Regions from separate parts of the Erwinia sp. Eh17-17 genome, predicted to be linked through region 3. Evidence: predicted binding sites of a transcription regulator. Region 3 holds the regulator's gene; each other region holds the start of a gene.

Region 1 (6,238 bases), on a different contig from region 3:
TATCCCATATCGCCATGATCGCCAGCTGCTGCGCCTGGCGCTGGAGCATGCGGTGCAGGCGATGGTGTAACTGGCGGACGATGATAACGCTGCAATAAGGGACGAACGGGAAAAGGCGGGCCCCGCAAAAGACCGGGGCTAAACAGACAGGGCCGATGCTTTTACCCTCGGCCCTGTGCATTATGATGCGGCGATAAACAACTCACGCACCTGATGCAGCTGGTCGCGCACCTGGGCTGCTTCTTCGAACTCCAGATTCTGCGCGTGCTGCTGCATCTGCGCCTCCAGCTGGTGAATGCGTTTTTGCAGCCCCTTCGGTGACAGATCAACATAGGCCGGGTCGTCCTCAACGATGCTGCGCCCCTTCATGCTGCGCACCTTCGCTTTGTTCTTCGCCAGCCCCTGGCCGAGCTCCAGAATATCGGCAATTTTCTTATTCAGCCCCTGCGGCACAATGCCGTGTTCCAGGTTGTACTGCTCCTGCTTTTCACGGCGGCGTTCGGTCTCGCCGATCGCCCGCGCCATCGATGGCGTAATTTTATCGCCGTAAAGAATCGCCTTCCCGTTAAGGTTACGTGCGGCACGGCCAATGGTCTGGATCAGCGAGCGTTCAGAACGCAGGAAGCCCTCTTTATCCGCATCGAGGATCGCCACCAGCGACACTTCAGGCATATCCAGACCCTCACGCAGCAGGTTAATCCCCACCAGCACGTCAAACTCACCGAGGCGCAGGTCGCGAATAATCTCCACGCGCTCCACCGTGTCGATATCCGAGTGCAGATAGCGCACGCGCTCGCCGTGCTCTTCAAGATATTCGGTCAGGTCCTCCGCCATACGCTTGGTCAGCACGGTGACCAGCACACGTTCGTTGATCACCACGCGCTTGCGGATTTCAGACAGCAGATCGTCCACCTGGGTACCGACCGGACGCACTTCAATCGTCGGGTCCAGCAGCCCGGTAGGACGCACCACCTGGTCCACCACGTCACCGCCGGATTTCTCCAGCTCATAGTTGCCTGGGGTGGCGGACACATAGATGGTCTGCGGTGCGAGGGACTCGAACTCTTCAAACTTCATCGGCCGGTTATCCAGCGCGGACGGCAGACGGAAACCGTACTCCACCAGCGTTTCCTTGCGCGCCCGGTCACCGCGATACATCCCGCCGATCTGCGGGATGGTCACGTGGGATTCATCAATCACCAGCAGACCATCAGCCGGCAGGTAGTCAAACAGGGTCGGCGGCGCTTCACCGGGGCCGCGACCGGACAGATAGCGCGAATAGTTTTCAATACCGGAGCAGTAACCCAGCTCGTTCATCATTTCCAGGTCAAACTGCGTGCGCTGGCTGAGGCGCTGCTCTTCCAGCAGCTTATTGTTGGCCAGCAGCACCTGCTTGCGCTCCGCCAGCTCGACTTTGATCTCCTCCATCGCCTGCAGAATGCGCTCACGCGGCGTGACGTAGTGCGTTTTCGGGTAAATGGTGTAACGCGGGATCACCGATTCAATCTGCCCGGTCAGCGGGTCGAATATCGACAGTCGTTCCACTTCCTCATCAAACAGCTCCACGCGCAGCGCGTAATCGTCAGATTCTGCCGGGAAGATATCAATAACCTCACCGCGAACGCGGAAAGTACCGCGCTGGAAGGCCTGATCGTTACGGGTATATTGCAGCTCTGCCAGGCGCCGCAGGATAGCGCGCTGGTCAATGACCATACCACGCGTCAGATGCAGCATCATTTTCAGGTAGAGGTCGGGGTCACCCAGGCCGTAGATGGCGGACACCGAAGCCACCACAATCACGTCGCGCCGTTCAAGCAGAGCTTTGGTGGCAGAAAGACGCATCTGCTCAATATGCTCGTTGACCGACGCGTCTTTTTCAATAAACGTGTCGGAGCTGGGCACATAGGCTTCAGGCTGGTAATAGTCGTAGTAAGAGACAAAATATTCAACCGCGTTATCGGGGAAAAACTCTTTCATCTCACCGTACAGCTGTGCCGCCAGCGTTTTGTTTGGCGCCAGCACCATCGTCGGGCGATTCAGGTCGGCAATCACATTGGCAACGGTAAAGGTTTTGCCTGAACCGGTTACACCCAGCAACGTCTGATGCGCCAGGCCGTCTTCCAGCCCCTCTTCCAGGCGGCGGATGGCTTCAGGCTGATCGCCGGAAGGTTTGAAATCGGAATTGAGTTTAAAGACTTTGCTCATTAACAGGCTACCTGATGAAGATGTGCGCGAACCGGACTCTAATTCTACTCGGAGATGACGATTTTGCCAGCAAAAAAGACTGGATATAATTACAGTTATTTTCCATACTGCCTCAACCGATAGCAACGCTGCACTTTTGCTTTTCGTTGCGCAAACGAATGCGCATCGGGGCAGAAAAGCTTATCCCCAGAAAGTTTGGCTATTTAACATTTGTCAATACCACCCTGGCAAAAGCGCGGCGCGATCGCCTCCGGGAATTTATCTGTATTGATTTTAAATAACCAATTGATTTTATTACCTATTAACAACAAGACGAGTTTCGCAGCAACCCGTGCCTAAGCCGCGTCCGCTCTCGCCTTACAGAGGTTTTCAGACTCTAATGCACAAGGTTATCCACAGGAATAGTGGATAACTGTTTTCAGCGCCTGACACGTCTGATGTGTATAAATCGTCCCCATGCTCCCCGGCGCCCTCCAAATATTTTTTTTTGCTTTTTTTTTACCGCGTCCGGGGCATTGTTACGGGCAGCAAAGTCGAAGTTATACACCGTTGGCTCACTCTTATACCGACCGGGTTAGCCAGCCCCCAGCTCATCACTGCCCTTTTTAAAGAGCAGTTGCACCATCGCCGGGTTCCCCCGGCACTGACCCGGTGCAGCGACGGGTTGGCGGATTGAAAAGCTTTAGCAACGCTGACCAATCCCCGGCGTGAATGTTATCACCCTGTAGTTTTCTGGCCTTTTTCTGAACTGGCCTGCTATTTGCAAGCTATGACATACGCCTCACGCTTTCATCACACCAGAGCGAGGAGCACGAAGCCGCTGGCGGATCATGGTGAGACGCCGGACTGTTTGCCAGACGACAAAGAGCGTAAGCAGCAGGTGCAATCGAAAACTGTCTGGAGGAGAGTGTCAGATGCTCAGTTTACGTTCTATCAATCAATTTTATGGGCAAAACCACATTCTGTGGGACGTTGACCTGGATCTTCAGCCCGGCACCTGCACCGGTATTATTGGCCGTCAGGGGATGGGAAAGACCACGCTGGTCAACTGCATTATGGGGCACCTTCCCATCAACAGCGGCTCGATGATCTGGCAGGAGGCCAATAACCCCCCTCAGGACCTGCTGTTACAGCCGGTGGAAAAACGTGCATCGCTGGGGATTGGCTATGTTCCTCAGGGACGTCATATTTTCTCGCAGATGACGATTGAAGAAAACCTGCAAATCGCGCTGCTGGCAGGGGCTGGAATGGAGCGTCATCGGGCCATCCCGGCGATGGTTTACGATCTGTTCCCGGCACTCTACTCCCTGCGTCATCAGCGCAGCGGCGAGCTGCCCATGGATCAGCAACAGCACCTGGCGCTGGCACGCGCGCTGGTCCTGCAGCCGAAACTCCTGATTCTGGATGAACCGACGGAGGGGATGTCACCGTGGCTGGAGGAGGAAATGGGCAATCTGATCCACCGTCTGAATCACGACTTTGGCATGACCATTTTACTGCTGGAGCAGCGCCTGTCGTTTATCCGCCGCGTGGCTGACTATTTTCTCCTGCTGCACCGCGGGCGCAATGTGGCGCACGGCAAGCTGGCCCAGCTGGATGACAGTATGGTGAATACGTGGCTGACGGTGTGATGACACCGTGTCGTTCAGCAAGAAAGGCGCAGGGGCGGACCTTCTGTTCGGGTCCGCCCGACAACATCAGGGCAACGTCACAAACCGCCCGACATCTGTAAAATCACGCTCCGCCAGATGCGGGATCTCCCCCAGCAGCGGCGCGTCAATGCGCTTTCTCAGCGTGTCCAGATATGCCTCGTGCCGTTTTCCCGCAGGCTGAATGCCGTTGGCAATCCACCCAGCCAGTCTTAACCCTGCCGCCTGAACTGCCTGAGCGGTGAGCAAAGCATGGTTGATACACCCCAGCTTCACCCCCACCACCAGAATCACCGGCAGCTGCTCCTGTTGCACCCAGTCGGCAAAGGTCATGCTGGCTGACAGCGGGGTAAACCAGCCGCCAGCGCCCTCCGTCAGCACCCAGTCGGCCTGCTGTGCTATCACTTCCAGCCCGGCAGAGAGCTGGACTGCGGTAATCGGCCGCCGCTCTTCCGCGCTGACAATATGCGGTGAGGTGGGCTCGAGGAATGCCAGCGGATTAACGACCCCGTAAGGCAGCCTGACCGCGCTGTATTTTTGTAACGCCAGCGCGTCTTCGTTACGGATACCGTCCTGAGTCATCTCACAGCCGGAGGCCACTGGCTTGTAGCCCGCGCAGCGATATCCGGCCCGCTGCGCGGCCTGTAACAGCGCACAGCTGGCCACGGTTTTTCCCACTTCCGTATCCGTTCCGGTCACAAACCAGCGTTTACTCACACTCAATCACTCCTGATACCAGTTGATAGCTCAGCAGGCAGCCACGCGCATCGCGTCGCCAGACCTGTTCCAGCTGTTGCAGACGGCTGCGGCTCAAAGTCTGGCCGTCGCGTCCGTGATGCAGATGGGTGGCCCCAATGCCTTTTAACGAACGCAGCAGGCTGAGAACGTCCGGGAAAGCCAGCGTCAGCGTGAACGGGGTCAGCGCCAGTGGCATTCCGACCGCCGCCTGCTCCAGCTGGCTCAGGCTGACAAAACGATTAACCGGCGCATGCCCCCCGATCGCCTGCCACGCTTGCTGCACCTCATTCAGTGAGCCGGCGAGCAGCGTGGAGAACAGCACCTGCCCGCCCGGCTTCGTCACACGCCGCAGCTCTTTCAGCGCCTGAGGTAAGTCGCTGCACCACTGGATGGCCAGATTGCTCCAGCTGCGGTCGAAGCGGGCTGCGGCAAACGGCAGTGCTTCAATATCGCCGCGCTGATAGCGGTCAGCCGCCTGGCTGAGTGCTGCCTGCTGGAGCATTTTTTCTGACAGATCCAGCGCGGTAACGTGGTGCCCGGCACTGCGCCAGCGCTGGCTGAACCAGCCGGTGCCGCAGCCGGCGTCCAGCACCTGTAGTGCGTGAGCGGGACGGGCCAGCGCCATCAGATGTTCGCCACACTGGCGCTGAAGGTCGGCATGTTGGTTATAGCTCTGCGCGGCGCGGCCAAAAGCAGCCGCCACCGCCTGTTTATCAACAATCTGCAGCATGCAGCGCCTCCAGAAGCCGATCGATGTCATCCCGCTGATGAGCCGCGCTGAGGGTGATACGCAGCCGCGAGGTGCCCGGTGGTACGGTCGGCGGGCGAATCGCACTGACCCAGCAGCCGCGTTCGCGCAGCCGCTGCGACAGCCTTAGCGCTGCCTGCTCCTCCCCGATTATCAGGGGCTGAATCGGGCTGTCGGACGCGGCCAGCCTCCAGCACAGCCCCTGTGCCTGCTGGCGGAAGTAGTGAATATTGTCGGTCAGCCGCTGGCGCAGCTCGTCCCCCTGCCGGACGCAGTGCAGGGCTGACTGAAGTGCGCAGACCTGCGCCGGAGGCATAGCGGTGCTGTAGATCAGATGACGGGCAAACTGCAGCAGATATTCCGCCGTGTCATCGTCACACAGCAGTGCCGCCCCGCTGACGCCAAACGCTTTGCCGAAGGTGACGATCAGCAGTTCCGGCTTCACGCCCTGCTGCCAGCAGCTGCCGCGCCCCTGCTCGCCGCAGACGCCGCTGCCGTGCGCGTCATCCACCAGCAGCCAGCTCCCGCTCTCCTGAGACAGCCGGTGCAGCTGCGCCAGCGGCGCGCGGTCACCGTCCATGCTGAAGATCCCTTCGGTTACCACCAGCGTCTCTCCGCTGGTCTCTCTCTCCAGCAGTGCCGCCAGAGCGCCAGGCTGGTTGTGTGCAAAGCGGCGCAGCGTGGCCGGGCTGAGGCTGGCAGCCTCCAGCAGCGAGGCATGGCACAGCTTATCCGCGAAGATGCGGTCATTTTTCGCCATCATCGCTGCTATCACTGCCTGATTCGCCGCAAACCCGGAGATGAACAGCAGCCCGCGCTCGTAGCCCAGCCAGTCGGCAAGGTCATTTTCCAGCGCCTGCTGTGGCACACGGTAGCCGGTGACATGCGCCGACCCGCC
Region 2 (6,238 bases), on a different contig from region 3:
GATAGCCAGAATACCGGAAACACCCGCCAGTTTTTGCAACACGCGCGCCTGAGCGTAAGCCGAGAACTCCAGGCCACCGTACTCTTTCTTAATGATCATAGCGAAGAAGCGATGCTGTTTCAGATACGCCCACAGCTCCGGCGGCAGATCGGCCATTTCATGGGTGATCTGGAAATCATTTGCCATGCGGCAGGCTTCTTCGACCGGACCGTCAATAAACGCCTGTTCTTCCGGCGTCAGGCGCGGCTGCGGATAGGCGTGCAGTTTTTTCCAGTCCGGGGTGCCGCGGAACAGATCGCCTTCCCACCAGGTGGTCCCGGCGTCGATGGCTTCTTTCTCCGTGCGTGACATCGGCGGCATCACCTTGCGGAAGGTGGCCAGCGTCGGTTTTGACATCAGCGAACGACGCAGCGAGGTCAGCGTAAACGGCAGCAGGATAAGCACCAGCGGCACCAGCATCCATAACGTCCACAGCCCGGCAACGCCGAGAGCAGCCGTCCAGATTAACAGCACTGCGCTGGAGGCCAGCAGGTTTACGCGGTGATAAAACAGGGCGCCGATCAGCACGATCGTCGCCACAATACTGAGAACCATCATAACGTGTGCTCCGTAAGTAGTAAGAGGTCCGACCTGTTGGTATATGTTTAGATTACCACAGCGTTTGGTGCAATCTGTTTACATAATAATTACAACCTGGCTCACAAAGCGGGGGCACCAGGCGTTAATCCCTCTGTCCCTCCGGGAGATCGCTTCCCGGCTCTGCGGCAAGTTGATAAACTCCGTCGGTAACTCTTTCCTACAAAGGACATCCCTCTATGTATCAGGACATCATTCGCGCCGAGCTGAACGAAGCGGCAGACACGCTGAATAAATTTCTAAGTGAAGAGGCAAACATCGACGCTATCCAGCGTGCGGCTGTTTTACTGGCTGATTCATTCAAAGCGGGCGGGAAGGTACTCTCCTGTGGTAATGGCGGATCACACTGCGATGCGATGCATTTTGCTGAAGAGCTGACCGGCCGTTACCGTGAAAACCGTCCGGGCTACCCGGCGATTGCTATTTCCGATGTCAGCCACCTGTCCTGCGTCAGCAACGACTTCGGCTACGATTTCGTGTTCTCACGCTATATTGAAGCCGTGGGCAGTGCCGGGGATGTTCTGCTGGGGATCTCCACCTCAGGCAACTCCGCCAACATCATTAAAGCCGTGGAAGCCGCGCGCGCGAAAGGGATGAAAGTGATCACCCTGACCGGTAAAGACGGTGGGAAAATGGACGGCGTGGCCGACGTGGAAATCCGCGTACCGCACTTTGGCTATGCAGACCGCATTCAGGAAATTCACATTAAAGTCATCCATATCTTAATGTTGCTCATCGAAAAAGAGATGATTAAAGCCTAATCCTGCCGGGCCATCATACGGTGGCCCCCTAATGAGGTAATCCTGTGTGCGAACTACTGGGGATGAGCGCGAACGTCCCGACGGATATCTGTTTTAGCTTTACCGGGCTGGTGCAGCGCGGTGGCGGAACGGGCCCGCATAAAGATGGCTGGGGTATTACCTTTTACGAAGGGAAGGGCTGCCGTACTTTTAAAGATCCGCAACCCAGTTATCAGTCTCCGATTGCCCGTCTGGTGCAGGAATACCCGATCAAATCCTGTTCGGTGGTGGCGCATATCCGCCAGGCGAACCGGGGCGAAGTGTCGCTGGAAAATACCCATCCCTTTACCCGCGAACTGTGGGGGCGTAACTGGACTTACGCGCATAATGGTCAGCTGAAAGGCTATAAAAATCTTGATACCGGCCCGTTCCGGCCAATTGGTGAAACCGACAGTGAACTGGCGTTCTGCTGGCTGTTACATAAGCTGACAACGCGTTACCCGCGCACGCCCGGTAACTGGCCTGCGGTGTTCCGCTATATTGCTGAACTGGCGTCAGAGATGCGTGAGAAAGGGGTGTTTAACATGCTGCTGTCAGACGGTCGTTATCTGATGGCGTTCTGTTCGACCAATCTGTTCTGGATCACCCGGCGCGCGCCGTTCGGCAAAGCCAAGCTGCTGGATCAGGATGTGGAAATTGATTTTCAGAAACAGACCACGCCCAATGACGTGGTGACTGTCGTGGCCACTCAGCCGCTGACGGCGAATGAAACCTGGCACAAGATTGAGCCAGGTGAATGGGCGTTATTTTGCCTGGGTGAGCGCCAGAGCTGAATCGGGTGCACCTGAGTTGCCCGCCAGCGGGCGGCTCAAAACGTACTTGCCATCGCTGACGCTGACCGCCGGTGGCTGCTTAGTCTGTACGAACTGGGTATAACCGGGCTGCAGCTGTTTCCAGAAATTAATGTAAGTCGAGTAACGGTGACGCTGCATGTTGCTTTCGGTCATGCGGAACGGATAAATACTCACCTCAACGCGCGGCTGGCCGTTGCGCAGCGCGGCTTCCACATAGTGATAAATTTCGTCCATATAGGCATCGGTCATTGCATAGCAGCCGATTGACACGCAGTTGCCGTGGATCATCAGATACTTGCCCTGATACCCCTGCTGACGATCGTATTCGTTAGGAAAACCGACGTTAATCGCACGGTAAAAACGACTGTCAGGCTTCAGCTGAGAAAGCCCCACGTTATAAAACCCTTCCGGGCTTTTAAAATCGCCCTGAACGCGCTTAGGCCCAAGCCCGCCAGAGAAGTTACAGATGCGGTAACTGTTGAGCAGGCGGAACTCATTGCCGATTTTGCCGTACAGCTCCAGCGTGCGCTCTTCTTTGAAGATTTGCAGATACACGGGAGTGCCGAGTAATTGTTTCTTTAACTCTTTGCTTACCGGGGCCAGGGGTGTAACCGAATCCGGTACGCTGGCAAAAACAACGGCTGGCAGAAAAATCATCGCAAACAGCAGTGCGATTTTGCCCATTCTGGTTCCCTTGAAATGTAGGGGTTGGAAGCAACGCCGTCAGGCGTCTGTTACTTGCAATATAGGACGATTCCGCTATCGCTGCGTCACCTTAGCATTGTCTATTTTTTTATCAAGACGGTGAAGGATAAAAACCTCATTTAATGCACGTTTTCTGGCGTATTGAACTCTGATAATTTGACTGTATACTTATCCAGTATTGTCGGAGGGGTTATGCGTAAAATCATTCACGTTGATATGGACTGCTTCTTTGCCGCAGTGGAAATGCGCGATAATCCCAGCCTGCGCGATATCCCGATCGCGATTGGCGGCAGTGAAAAGCAGCGCGGTGTGATTAGCACGGCCAACTATCCGGCACGAAAATTTGGCGTACACAGCGCGATGTCTACCGCCATGGCGCTCAAGCTCTGCCCGCATCTGACGGTCATTCCCGGCCGCTATGAAGCCTATAAAGAAGCCAGCGCCCATATCCGTGAAATCTTCACCCGTTTTACCTCTCTGATTGAACCCCTGTCGCTCGATGAGGCCTATCTGGATGTGACAGACAGCCAGCACTGCCACGGGTCGGCGACGTTAATCGCACGCGAGATCCGCGATACGATTCAGCGGGAGCTGAATCTCACCGCGTCGGCCGGGGTGGCTCCGATCAAATTTCTGGCAAAAATCGCCTCCGATATCAATAAGCCCAACGGCCAGTTTGTCATCACCCCGCCGGAGATGGCTGATTTCCTCACCGGCCTGCCGCTGGCAAAGATCCCCGGCGTGGGAAAAGTCACGGCCAGAAAGTTAGAAGAGCTGGGGCTGACCACCTGCGCTGACGTGCAGAAAACCGACCTGGCAACGCTGTTAAAACGCTTTGGCAAATTCGGACGTGTTTTATGGGAACGCTGTAATGGCATCGATGACCGTGCCGTTATCACCAGTCGCGAGCGTAAATCGCTCGGCGTGGAGCGCACCCTGTCGGAGGATATCCATCAGTGGGAAGAGTGCCTGGAGATTATCGACAGATTATATGATGAGCTGGACAGGCGGCTGAGTAAAATCAAGCCGGACCGGCAGATCGCCCGCCAGGGGGTAAAGCTGAAATTTACTGATTTCCAGCAGACCACTCAGGAACATGTCTGGCCGATGCTGAATAAAGCGGACCTGATTGAGGTGGCGCGTAAAAGCTGGGACGAAAGGCGCGCCGGACGCGGCGTCAGGCTGGTGGGGCTGCACGTTACGCTGCTGGACCCGCAGCTGGAGCGGCAGCTGTTGCTGGGGTTGTAAAAGGAGCGAATGGGTCATTCGGGCCGATCGAAAAAAATGATCGGCCCCTACAGTCCGCCCGTTGCGTCGGGTTATTTAACCGGAATGGCCTTCAGCAGAGCGGTCAGCAGCTGCCAGTAAAGACCGACGCTGGCAATGTGCACCTGCTCATCCGGCGAGTGTGGTCCGGTGATGGTCGGCCCAATCGACACCATATCCATCTGCGGGTACGGCTCTTTAAACAGCCCGCACTCCAGACCGGCGTGGATCACCTGAATGTTCGGCGTCTTATTAAACAGTGTTTCATAGGTTTCACGCACCAGCGCCATGACCGGCGAGCTGGCGTCCGGCTGCCAGCCAGGATAGCTGCCTTTAGCGAGGGTTTTTGCCCCGGCAAGCTGGCCGAGCGCGGTGAGCATTTCCACCACAGAGTCTTTGCCGCTGTCGATCAGGGAACGGATCAGGCAGTTAATCTTCGCCTCATTACCGTCAATGCTGACCACTCCGACATTCAGAGAGGTTTCCACCACGCCTTTCATCACGTCAGAGTTGCGGATCACGCCATTCGGGGTGCTGTTCAGCAGAGCGATGAAGGTATCGCGGCTGGCAGCACTCAGCGCCTGCTCCGCGTGGGCGAGGTCTTCCACAACGACGGCGATGTTCTTCTCTTTCAGGCTCAGTTCATTTTGCAGCGTCAACAGATAGCCTGCCGCCAGTGACTTCAGCTTGTCGAGACTGGCTGCCGGAACGGCCAGCGTGGCGAAGGCTTCGCGCGGGATCGCATTACGCAGCGTACCGCCGGTAAAGTCGACCAGACGCAGGTCAAGTTCGCGGGCGTGGCTGAACAGGAAACGCGCCAGCAGCTTGTTGGCGTTGCCCAGACCGACGTGAATATCACAGCCGGAGTGCCCGCCTTTCAGACCTTTCAGGGTCAGTTTTACCGTCTGATAGCCTGCCGGAACCGCTTCACGGGTCAGCGCCAGGGTGCTGGTAAAGTCGATGCCACCGGCACAGCCCATGTAGATCTCACCTTCTTCTTCCGAATCGGTGTTGATCAAAATATCGGCCTGAAGCCAGCCCGCCTGTAAACCGAATGCCCCGGCCATACCGGTTTCTTCGGTCATGGTCAGCAGCACTTCCAGCGGACCATGTTCCAGGCTGTTGTCGGCCAGCACCGCCAGCGCAGAGGCCATACCAATGCCGTTATCAGCCCCCAGCGTGGTGCCACGGGCTTTCACCCATTCGCCATCTACCCACGGCTGGATCGGGTCTTTAGTGAAGTCGTGAACCGTATCGTTATTTTTCTGCGGGACCATATCCAGGTGCGCCTGGAGAGCCACCGGTTTACGGTTTTCATAACCCGGCGTGGCCGGTTTACGAATCAGGATGTTGCCCACCTCGTCGCGTTCGTTCCAGAGACCCTGTTCTGTTGCCCAGGCAATGATATGGGCAGCCAGCTGCTCTTCATGATAAGAAGGGTGGGGAATAGAGCAGATTTTGGCAAAAATATCCCACAGCGGCTGCGGGGATAACTGGGATAATTCGGACACGATCACTCTCCTGTGTCAGCATCACCTTTCTGCCGCGCAGGCAGCAGGCATGCATTGATATCGATTGGAAAATTCCCGCCAGCGAATCTGACGCGATGGCAAAAGAATATCACCGTTTTCAGGCTGATGCTCACGCTGTGCCACGAAAAAAGGGGGCGACAGGGCCAGGCGGGCTGGTTTTTAGTGCCTCAGATCACTATAATTCCGCGCAACCGCTCCCCTTGCACATTTTTAAGCCAATATAGTTGGCCGGGATTCTTTTAATGAGTGAAAAATACGTCGTCACCTGGGACATGCTGCAAATCCATGCCCGTAAACTGGCCGCGCGCCTGCTGCCAGCCGATCAGTGGAAAGGCATTATTGCCGTCAGTCGTGGTGGCCTGGTGCCTGCTGCACTGCTGGCGCGCGAGCTGTGTATCCGCCATGTGGATACCGTTTGTATCTCCAGCTATGACCATGATAATCAGCGCGAGATGACCGTGCTGAAGCGTGCAGAAGGCGACGGTGAAGGTTTTATCGTTATCGA
Region 3 (6,238 bases):
GGCGATCTCTTCCATCAGCTCAACGGCATTCTGCTGGGCTTTTTCAATGGAGATTTTCTTGCTGCGCGCTTCATCATCGACCGCTTTGGCGATCGCTTTGGACTGTAACAGTTTATTGAACAGATCCTGACGGACCGGCAGACGAGGGCCGACAGCCGCCAGACGTTGACGGGCAAAGTGCATACGCGCCACGCGGGCCAGCTTCTGCGCAATAATCTTATCCGTACCGTGCTCCGTGGCCATATGGCGCAGTGAGACCATCGGAGAGAAGCGCACAAAGCTGTCACGACCCAGCCAGATCACCGCAAAGAACTTCTGGATGCCGTTGAGCATCCGCAGGTGCGGCTGTTCGTCACCCTGAACCTCGCGACCGGGCGCACGGCCAAACATCACCGAGACCGGGACCATCTGCACATCCAGTTCAGGATGATTACGGTGCAGGTCCAGATATTCGTGGAACAGTTTGACCGACTGCACGTTCGGGACAAAATAGGGAAACACGCGCGGGCCATCATGGATAAACACATGACGTGGCAATACCGTACCGTCGATCTCCAGCGGTTCCAGAGGATCGGGAAGGTCTTCTTTGCGGCACTGCTCACGAAGCGCGAGGAGATCGGCCTTTGAATCATAAGGCAGCACATACATAATAGGGCGCGACGTATCAAGCCCGAGTTCGGCAACCGGTTCAGACGGGATTGCCTTACTTTTTACCAGAAATTTAACTGGTAGATTCAATAAGTTATAATATAATTTACGCCAACCTGACATAGACAACATGAAGCCTCTTGTTAGCAAAGCGCCGCAAGCATACCAGAAAGCGCCAACAGAATCTGTGGTGTTGAAAAACCTGTAGTTCCACTCATTGACGTTAAACTTCTCAAAGGGTTCCCTGATTATGGCAAATAATGTCACCGGACTGACTCGAATCGTAAAAGCTGCCGGATACTCGTGGCAAGGCCTTCGCGCCGCGTGGCAGCATGAAGCGGCTTTCCGCCAGGAAGCGGTTGCTGTAATTATTGCCATAGCCGTGGCCTGCTGGCTGGACGTCGATGCCATTACGCGGGTGCTGTTAATTGGCTCGGTGGTGATGATTATTATTGTAGAAATATTAAACAGCGCCGTCGAAGCGGTGGTTGACCGCATCGGCAGTGAAATTCACCCTCTGGCCGGACGGGCAAAAGATATGGCCTCCGCCGCCGTGCTGTTAACTATCTTGCTGGCAATTTTTGTCTGGATCATGCTGTTAGTGCCACATTTGCGATGAATTTTCCAAAAATCGCGACAAACGGCATTTCGCCCAAGTTTAGGTTTTCAATGTCTAAATACCTGTATATACTCACAGTCGACTGTATAAACAACCAGGGGGCGGGATGAAAGCACTAACGGCAAGGCAGCAGCAGGTTTACGACCTGATTCGCGACCATATTAATCAAACTGGTATGCCACCGACGCGCGCAGAGATCGCCACGCAGCTTGGTTTCCGTTCCCCGAATGCGGCTGAAGAACACCTGAAGGCCTTAGCGCGTAAAGGCGTGATTGAGATCGTCTCCGGCGCGTCTCGCGGTATCCGTTTGATGATGGAAGAAGAAGAAGGTCTTCCATTGATTGGTCGGGTCGCAGCGGGTGAACCCCTGCTGGCAGAGCAGCATATCGAAGGCCACTATAAGGTTGACCCTGACCTGTTTAAACCGGGTGCCGATTTCCTGCTGCGCGTTAGCGGCATGTCGATGAAAGATATCGGCATTATGGACGGTGACCTGTTAGCGGTACACAAAACGGAAGAGGTGCGCAACGGCCAGGTCGTAGTGGCGCGCATTGACGACGAAGTGACGGTAAAACGCCTGAAAAGGCAGGGTAACACGGTGCAACTGCTGCCGGAAAACCCGGATTTCAAACCTATCATCGTTGACCTGCGTCAGCAGACGCTGACCATCGAAGGTCTTGCCGTCGGCGTGATACGAAACGGCAACTGGCTGTAAACGTTACTCCCCGCTAAATTATGCGCGCCGCACCTGCGGCGCGTATTAATATCCGTTGTTGGTTTTAACCATGATGGACTGTGATGAAACTGCTTACCTCTGCGGATAAAAACCTCTGGCGGCTGGCGCTGCCCATGATCCTGTCTAATATCACCGTGCCGCTTCTCGGCCTGGTGGATACTGCTGTTATCGGCCATCTCGACAGCCCGACTTATCTGGGCGGCGTCGCCATTGGCACTACCATCACCAGCTTCCTGTTTATGCTGCTGCTGTTTTTACGTATGAGCACAACCGGGCTGACGGCGCAGGCTTTTGGTGCCAATGACCGGCAGGCACTGGCCCGTGGGCTGATGCAGCCGCTGCTGCTGGCGCTATGCGCAGGACTGCTGTTTATTCTGTTTAAACAGCCGCTCACTCATCTGGCACTGAGCGTAACGGGCGGAAGCGATGATGTCCTGCACCAGGCCGCGCTGTTTATGCAGGTACGCTGGCTCAGTGCGCCGGCGACGCTGGCAAATCTGGTACTGCTGGGCTGGCTGCTCGGCGTGCAGTACGCCCGGGCCCCGGTGATCCTGCTGGTGGTCGGCAACCTGGTGAACATCCTGCTCGATCTGTGGTTCGTGATTGGCCTGAAGTGGGGCGTACAGGGGGCTGCGGCGGCTACTGCCATCGCTGAGTATGTCAGCCTGATTGTCGGCCTGCTGCTGGTGTGGCGGGTCATGGTGCTGCGCGGTCTGTCACTCCGGCTGATGCTCGGAGCCTGGCGCGGAGACCTCGGGCGCCTGCTGCGCCTCAACCGCGATATCATGCTGCGTTCACTGTTGCTGCAAATCTGTTTCGCATCACTGACCATTTTTGGTGCGCGGCTGGGCAACGATATTGTGGCGGTCAATGCCGTGCTGCTGATGTTTCTTACCTTTACCGCCTATGCGCTGGACGGCTTTGCCTATGCGGTCGAAGCCTGCTCTGGCGAAGCCTACGGGGCGCGCAACAGCCAGCAGCTTCTCAGCGTCTGGCATGCCGCCTGTCGACAGGCGCTGGCGGTGGCGCTGGGTTTTTCACTGCTCTATGCCCTGTGGGGCGCACAGATTGTCGCGCTGTTGACTTCCCTTGCGCCGCTGCGCCAGCTTGCCGATCAGTATTTAGGCTGGCAGGTGCTGATGCCGCTGGCAGGCGTCGGCTGTTACTTACTGGATGGGATGTTCATTGGTGCCACCCGCGCCAGTGAAATGCGTAACAGCATGGCTATTGCAGCACTCGGCTTTGGGCTCACGCTGTGCAGCGTTCCCTGGCTGGGTAACCATGGGCTGTGGCTGGCGATTACGCTGTTCCTGGTGCTGCGTGGAGTGACGCTGTGGGCGATCTGGCGGCGGCACTGGCGTAACGGAACCTGGTTTGCTCAGTGAAACATTTACTTACGTAACCCGATTTTTATGTATCATTATGAATTAAAACATCTTTTTACGGTTTTCAGGCAGTGCGGCAGGGTGTTTACGGCTGGAACGCTATTTCTCTACTACAATTATCTCTGTGTCAGGCAATTGACAAGATAATTATCTGGCAAACAGGCCGTATCCCGGGCTGTTAAAGCTGTTTTAACCCAAGGTAGAGGAATCACATCATGAATAAAGACGAAGCCGGCGGTAACTGGAAACAGTTTAAAGGTAAAGTGAAAGAGCAATGGGGCAAGCTGACCGATGACGACCTGACTGTCGTTGAAGGTAAACGCGATCAGCTGGTCGGGAAAATCCAGGAGCGCTACGGCTACCAGAAAGACCAGGCCGAAAAAGAGCTGAAAGACTGGGAAACACGTAACGATCATCGCTGGTAAGCCAGCGAAGAGTTAAACCAGGCTCCTACCCGGCACAAGGACAGTGCCAACCCCTTTTGTACCTCCCCCCTTCGCTATCTTTCTTATCAACGCCCGCGTTTTTTACTCTGCACGCTGTGATAGTGCTGGCACGCATCCTGACGGGTGCAGGCTTCAATTTCTCCGCACTGCTGACAAAATCCATGTGCTTCTATCACGCTGTGGCCGAGGGTAAAGCCTGAATTCAGGGCCAGCGATTGTAAAATATCTTCCACGCCATCGGCATGCTGCTCGGTTACTGAACCGCAGCGGTCACAGATCAGCATGGCTGAAGTGTGCGACGGCTCTTCAAAGTGATGGCAAACCACATAGCTGTTGGTGGACTCCACGCGGTGAATAAACCCCTGCTCCAGCAGAAAGTCGAGCGCCCGGTAGATGGTAGGGGGCTTTGCCTGAGGTTCTGAAACACGCAGTAAATCCAGCAGATCGTAGGCGCTAATCGCCCCGTTTTGCTCGCTCATCAGGCGCAGGACCTCAAGGCGCTGTGGCGTCAGGCGCACGCTGCGTTGCTGACAGATAACTTCCGCCTGCGACAGGATTTTTTCTGCACTGGTAATCTTCATTGTTCCCCCTCAGGCTATTTCAGAATGTTATTTTATCACGTCTGCCTGCAAACGCCGAGTTTGCCGTCTGACCGACTCCGCTGCTGCGGTGTGGCGGGTCAACTCCAGTTTCTTCTGGTATTGGTGTTAAGCGCTGAAGGTTAGAAAATTTTAATGTTTCACATCGCGCCATCAGGTCCATCCTTTTTTTATTCAGTCGGGTTAATCTTATTTGCAGTGCTTAAGGTTCATGTCTACCTTTTGCAAAGGGCTCTGCGCGTTTATCGCTGAAAAAAACAGGTGTTAAACGTTCAACTGTTAGCGTGATAACAGATTAATAAAATGGCAATGACCTGATAAGCCCACTCATCTTCTCTCAGTTCACAGCAATGAAATACTGCCTTTATGTTCATTATTCAGGCATTCAGTTATGCGTGTCTCTGCGCATTCTCTTTTTCATTATCTATGGTGGGTTTCGGGTCAATGGCACATAAATTTAATGCACTTATCGGTTTTTACCGTCCGGTCGTCTTGCCCGCTCTGCTGCTTGCGCCACTCAGTGGTCTGGCAGCAGGTAACTATTTTGATGCCCGTAATGATGCCATGGGGGGAACCGGCGTTGCGTCTTCCACCTATGGTTCAGCAGTGCTGGCTAACCCGGCGCTGATGACGAAAGCCAAACCGGAAGATTCAGTCACTATTATTTTGCCTGCGGTCGGTGCACAGCTGAGTGATAAGGGCAAGCTGGTCAACAAGGTTGATGACCTGACGGATGCCGTCGATAATTATAAAGACCTGGCTAATAACATTACTTTCCCTATCTCTTTTGCCGACATTGAACGCGCTCAGGGCGCGGCTGGCGATCTTGCCGAACGACTGCGTGAGATCAAGGGCCAGAAAGCCTGGGCCAAAGCCGGTGCCGCCTTCGCGGTGACGGTACCCAATGAGGTGCTGCCTTTTGCATTTGTCACGAAAGCCTACGGCACGGCCTCGGTCGTAGCGGATGTGACACAAAGCGATATCGACTACCTGCAGGGCATTGCGGATGGCACCCGGATCCCGACAAGCCAGGGCCTGAACAGCCTGACGTCTGCCGGGCTGGGACGCGCAGCGGTGGTCTACGATATGGGTATTGCGGTGGCGCATGAGTTTGATATCGGCGGTCAGCCGGTTTCACTGGGCGTGATGCCGAAGCTGCAAAAAACCACGCTGTATAACTACAGCGCCTCGGTCTACAGCTATGACAAGTCAGATTTCACCAACGGTAATTATAAAAACAACAACACCGGTTTTAACCTTGATGCCGGTGCCTCTACCGACCTGGGTGAAAACTGGACGTTGGGCCTGAGCGCACAGAACCTGATCTCACGGGATATCGATACCAAAGAAGTCAGCGGTTACCAGGATACCTATCAGATCCGTCCGCTGGTGACCTCCGGGGTATCATTCCACACCGAGCGTCTGACGACCGCGCTGGACGTAGACCTGACCCCAACCAAACGCTTTAAAACGCAGGATGACAGCCAGTATGCTGCCGTCGGTGCGGAATACCGTCTGCTGGACTGGTTGCAGCTGCGTGCCGGTTATCGTGCTGACGTGAAGTCCAACGATACTGATGTGTTCACCGGGGGCTTTGGTCTGTCGCCGTTTAACAAGGTCCATCTGGATCTGGCCGGAATGGTCGGTAAAGACAATACCTGGGGTGCCGTTGCCCAGCTGAACTTTACCTTCTGATTTTTCTCTGTCGTGGCTGACCCTCTGTTCCGGTCAGCCCGCAAACAAGGACGACCGGAAAAAAAGGTCGTCCTCTACAGGATCTCCCCCTGCCGTGCTATCATTGCGCA

The links. Region 3 encodes LexA, which represses DNA repair genes until DNA is damaged. Its sites were predicted from a motif close to TNCTGTATGTACATACAGNA; they were not measured.
Region 1: the regulator LexA is predicted to act here: its motif matches at 2,283-2,302, upstream of uvrB (excinuclease ABC subunit UvrB).
Region 2: the regulator LexA is predicted to act here: its motif matches at 3,094-3,113, upstream of dinB (DNA polymerase IV).

The regions. Positions count from the first base shown of each region.
Region 1 is NZ_JBDFQT010000002.1:517,492-523,729, forward strand. Features, by position in the region: gene yvcK (uridine diphosphate-N-acetylglucosamine-binding protein YvcK) at 1-70, shown strand, start outside; gene uvrB (excinuclease ABC subunit UvrB) at 181-2,205, opposite strand; gene ABEH87_RS07760 (ATP-binding cassette domain-containing protein) at 3,120-3,836, shown strand; gene bioD (dethiobiotin synthase) at 3,903-4,571, opposite strand; gene bioC (malonyl-ACP O-methyltransferase BioC) at 4,564-5,322, opposite strand; gene bioF (8-amino-7-oxononanoate synthase) at 5,306-6,238, opposite strand, start outside.
Region 2 is NZ_JBDFQT010000002.1:896,415-902,652, reverse strand. Features, by position in the region: gene fadE (acyl-CoA dehydrogenase FadE) at 1-597, opposite strand, end outside; gene lpcA (D-sedoheptulose 7-phosphate isomerase) at 816-1,397, shown strand; gene ABEH87_RS09715 (class II glutamine amidotransferase) at 1,442-2,209, shown strand; gene dpaA (peptidoglycan meso-diaminopimelic acid protein amidase) at 2,180-2,914, opposite strand; gene dinB (DNA polymerase IV) at 3,128-4,183, shown strand; gene pepD (beta-Ala-His dipeptidase) at 4,255-5,712, opposite strand; gene gpt (xanthine phosphoribosyltransferase) at 5,976-6,238, shown strand, end outside.
Region 3 is NZ_JBDFQT010000014.1:38,782-45,019, forward strand. Features, by position in the region: gene plsB (glycerol-3-phosphate 1-O-acyltransferase PlsB) at 1-771, opposite strand, end outside; gene ABEH87_RS20965 (diacylglycerol kinase) at 899-1,267, shown strand; gene lexA (transcriptional repressor LexA) at 1,374-1,982, shown strand; gene dinF (MATE family efflux transporter DinF) at 2,066-3,388, shown strand; gene ABEH87_RS20980 (CsbD family protein) at 3,604-3,813, shown strand; gene zur (zinc uptake transcriptional repressor Zur) at 3,900-4,409, opposite strand; gene ABEH87_RS20990 (conjugal transfer protein TraF) at 4,878-6,128, shown strand.